DNA from 2 places in the Streptomyces sp. NPDC043952 genome. Region 2 is predicted to be linked to the other one. Evidence: riboswitches for the same ligand, from Rfam matches in the RefSeq annotation. Region 2 holds a riboswitch; the other holds the start of a gene.

Region 1 (2,198 bases), on a different contig from region 2:
ATGCGAGGCCAGCCTCTCGGAAGGAGTCCAGGGTCGGGCGGATGGTGGCGGTCAGGCCGGTGCCGGCCACCGCGTCGAGGGTCTTGAGGCCGTCGCCGGTGTTCAGGACGACGGTGGTCTTCGCCGGGTCGAGCACTCCGCTCTCGATCAGCTTCTTCGTGACGCCGACGGTCACGCCGCCCGCCGTCTCGGCGAAGATGCCCTCGGTGCGGGCCAGCAGCTTGATCGCGGCCACGATCTGCTCGTCCGTCACGTCCTCCACCGCGCCGCCGGTGCGCCGGGCGATGTCCAGGACGTAGGGGCCGTCGGCCGGGTTGCCGATCGCGAGGGACTTGGCGATGGTGTCCGGCTTCTGGGGCCGGACCACGTCGTGGCCCGCCTTGAAGGCCGTGGACACCGGGGAGCACCCCGCCGCCTGGGCGCCGAAGATCTTGTACGGCCTGTCCTCGACCAGCCCGAGTTCGATCAGCTCCCGCAGCCCCTTGTCGATCTTGGTGAGCTGGGAGCCGGAGGCGATCGGGACCACGATCTGGTCGGGCAGCCGCCAGCCGAGCTGCTCGCAGATCTCGTACGCCAGGGTCTTGGAGCCCTCGGCGTAGTACGGCCGCAGGTTCACGTTGACGAAGCCCCAGCCCTCGCCGGCCGGGTCGCCGATCAGCTCGGAGCAGAAACGGTTCACGTCGTCGTAGTTGCCCTCGATGCCGACGAGTTCACCGCCGTAGACCGCGGCCATGACGACCTTGCCCTGCTCCAGGTCGTGCGGGATGAACACGCAGGAGCGCAGGCCCGCGCGGGCGGCGGCGGCGCCGACGGCACCCGCGAGGTTGCCGGTGGAGGAGCAGGACAGGGTGGTGAAGCCGAAGGCGCGGGCCGCCTCCAGGGCCTGGGCGACCACCCGGTCCTTGAAGGAGTGGGTCGGGTTGCCGGAGTCGTCCTTGACGTACAGACCGCCGGTGACGCCGAGTTCGCGGGCCAGGTTGTCGGCTTTGACCAGCTTGGTCCAGCCGGGGTGGAGGTTCGGCTTGCCGGCCACGTCGGCCGGGACCGGCAGCAGCGGGGCGTAGCGCCAGATGCTGGCGGGGCCGTCCTCGATCCGCTTGCGGAGTTCCCCGGTGTCGTAGCCGGAGAAGTCGTAGGCGATCTCCAGCGGGCCGAAGCACTCCTCGCAGGCGAAGACCGGGCCGAGCGGCACGCGGTGGCCGCATTCGCGACAGCTGAGGGCGGCGGCGGGGCCGAGGTCGACGGTGGAGGTACCGGAGGTGGCAACTGTCTGCACAGCCATGAGAGGCGAGGCCCTTTCTCCTCATCTTCCTCACGACGCACTTCGCCGTGAGACGGATTTGGCACCTTCCCTAGCCGGGAGCCTCGCTGCTATGAGAACGAGAACCGGCTGGAGGGTTGCCGGGGCTTCATCGGGCCGTGTCCCTCTGCCCCTCTGGATGAGCGGTATTCGATTGTGTCCGCACTGCTGCGGCAGGTCCGCGCGCGACCCCGACATGCGATGGTCATCGGCGTTGCTCAAGACTGTAACCGAAGGCCTGGAGAGTTGAGATAGTCGTCCGTACCGCGAGACGAGACCGCGAGGCGAGCGTGAGGAGCCGGGGACCGTGCTGGAAGAAGTCGAGCGCTGGATGGGCAACCGCTCCTGGTCCGTGCGCGACCGTCCCTCGCACCAGGTCCTCGCCGCGAAGCAGCGCACCGGCCAGACCATCAGCGTGGTGCTGCCCGCCCTCGACGAGGAGGAGACGGTCGGCGAGATCGTCGCGGTGATCCGGCGCGATCTGATGGAGCGGGTGCCGCTCGTCGACGAGGTCCTGGTGATCGACTCGGGCTCCGCCGACCGCACCTCCGAGGTCGCCGCCGCGGCGGGCGCGCGGGTGGTGCACCGGGACGCGATCCTGCCCCGGATACCGGCCGTGCCGGGCAAGGGCGAGGTGCTGTGGCGCTCGCTGCTCGTCGCCACCGGGGACATCATCTGCTTCGTCGACGCGGACCTGCGGGAGTTCTCCTCCGACTTCGTCCTCGGCATCGTCGGCCCGCTGCTCACCGAGCCGGACGTCCAGCTGGTCAAGGCGATGTACGACCGTCCGCTCGCCGGTGCGGCGGGGCAGGGCGGCCGGGTCACCGAGCTGATGGCGCGCCCGCTGCTGAACATGCACTGGCCGCAGCTCGCGGGCTTCGTACAGCCGCTGGGCGGG
Region 2 (2,198 bases):
CTCGTGCCACTCCACCTCCACTCCCCCGTCCGCGCGCCGGGCGACGCTGCGGCTGGCGCCGCCGCCCGCGAGGTACGGCTCGGCGGCCCGCAGCCAGTCGGCACGCCCGGCCAGCACGCCCGCGCCGAAGGGGGCGTACAGCTTGTGCCCGGAGAAGGCGACCCAGTCGACGTCCAGGTCGGCGAGGGAGACCGGGTGGTGGGGGGCCAGCTGGGCGGCGTCCAGGACGATCCGGGCGCCGTGGGCGTGCGCGGCGGCGGCCAGCTCGCGCACCGGCCACAGCTCCCCGGTGACGTTGGAGGCGCCGGTGACGCAGACCAGGGCCGGCCCGTACGGGTCGCGGTCGGCGAGGGCCCGCTCCAGCGTCTGCACGGCCTGCCGCGGGCTGCGCGGCGCGTCCAGGTAGGTGACCCGGTCGTCCCGCCAGGGCAGCAGCGAGGCGTGGTGCTCGGTCTCGAAGACGAAGACCCGGCAGTCGGCCGGGACCGCGCGGGCCAGCAGGTTCAGCGAGTCGGTGGTGGAGCGGGTGAAGACCACCTGGTCGCCGGCGCGGCAGCCGAGGAACTCCGCGACCGTCCGGCGGGCCTTCTCGAACAGGTCGGTGGAGATCTGGGAGAGGTACCCGGCGCCCCGGTGGACGCTGCCGTAGTACGGCGCGTAGGCGGCGACGTCGTCCCAGACGCGCTGGAGGGCGGGGGCGCTGGCCGCGTAGTCGAGGGCCGCGTAGGTGATGGTGCCGCCGGTGACGAGCGGAACGGTGACATCACGGCCCAGAACGGGCAGCGGGGTGCAGATCGACGGGTCGGCGGCAACGGTGGAGACAGACATGGGGAACTCCCGTGAGAACGCACGCCGCAGGGGGCGTACGGAAGAAAGGTGAAAGGGGTGCGCGGAGGCGGGGCTCGGCGGCCCTAACGCATTCGCTTGCTCACGGGAGGCTCCCTCGACCGACCAGGACCCCTGGCCCGGCGCTACCGAGAGCGCCCGAGGGGTCCGCGCTTGCCGTAGACCTCGCTGCCTACGACCTGGTCCTCACCCGGGGCACCCCGCCACGGACGGAGGGTTGCCGGACAGTCGGCCGGGGCCTCATGACTGTCACTCATGACCTGACAGGGAACGTACGCGAAAAGATCGATGCCCCGCAACCCGTGTCCGGATCGCGGGACGATCAACCATCGGATGGCGCGGTCAGGCGTTGCTGGCGGCCACCCAGCGCTCCAGCGTCCGCTTCGCCGCGCCCGAGTCGATGGAGTGCGCGGCCTTCGCCATCCCGGCCCGCAGCTGCTCGGTGAGCGGCGCGTCGGTCGGCTCCAGGGCCGTCAGCGCGGCGGCCGAGTTCAGCAGTACGGCATCCCGTACGGCGCCCCGCTCGCCGTCCAGCACCCGGCGGGCGACCTCCGCGTTGTACGCCGCGTCCGCGCCGCGCAGGGCCTCCAGGGGGACCGGCTCGATGCCGGCGTCCCGCGGGTCGAAGACCTCCTCGGTGACCTTGCCATCGCGCACCACCCACACCCGCGAGGTGCCGGTGACGGTCAGCTCGTCCAGCCCGTCGTCGCCGCGGAAGACCAGCGCGGAGTTGCCGCGCTCGGCGAAGGCCCCGGCCACCACGGGTGCCATCCGCGGGTCGGCGACGCCCACCGCCTGGGCGCGCACGTTCGCCGGGTTGGTCAGCGGGCCGAGCACATTGAAGGTCGTACGGATGCCCAACTGGCCGCGCGCGGCGGCGACATGACGCAGCGAGGGGTGGAACTTCACCGCGAAGCAGATGGTGATCCCGGCCTCCTCGGCGACCTCGGCGACCCGCTTCGGGGTCAGCTGAAGGTTGACGCCCAGCTTCTCCAGGACGTCGGAGGAGCCGGAGGCGGAGGAGGCGGCGCGGTTGCCGTGCTTGACGACCCTGGCGCCGGTGCCCGCGACCACGATCGAGGACATGGTGGAGATGTTCACCGTCTTGGCGCCGTCGCCGCCGGTGCCGACGATGTCCACGGCCGGGCCCGGCACCTCGATCACGTTCGCATGCGCGTACATGGTGCGCACGAGACCGGAGATCTCCTCGACGGTCTCGCCCTTGGCGCGCAGCGCGACCATGAAGCCGGCGATCTGGGCGTCGGTCGCCTCGCCCCGCATGATCAGGTCCATCGCCCAGGCGGTGTCGTCCGCGGACAGGTTCTGGCCGGTCAGCAGGCCGTTCAGCAGGG

Evidence for each region. Region 2 has a riboswitch for S-adenosylmethionine ahead of AC069R_RS07120 (aminotransferase class V-fold PLP-dependent enzyme). Riboswitches for the same ligand answer to the same signal wherever they lie in the genome.
Region 1: it holds a riboswitch for S-adenosylmethionine, as region 2 does, so the genes downstream of both, thrC (threonine synthase) here and AC069R_RS07120 (aminotransferase class V-fold PLP-dependent enzyme) in region 2, are expected to answer to the same signal.

The regions. Positions count from the first base shown of each region.
Region 1 covers NZ_JBWKES010000029.1:21,067-23,264, forward strand. The annotation lists gene AC069R_RS26255 (MoaD/ThiS family protein) at 1-2, opposite strand, end outside; gene thrC (threonine synthase) at 1-1,282, opposite strand, end outside; SAM riboswitch class I at 1,301-1,446, opposite strand; gene AC069R_RS26265 (glucosyl-3-phosphoglycerate synthase) at 1,608-2,198, shown strand, end outside.
Region 2 covers NZ_JBWKES010000004.1:343,624-345,821, reverse strand. The annotation lists gene AC069R_RS07120 (aminotransferase class V-fold PLP-dependent enzyme) at 1-828, opposite strand, end outside; SAM riboswitch class IV at 991-1,107, opposite strand; gene trpD (anthranilate phosphoribosyltransferase) at 1,189-2,198, opposite strand, start outside.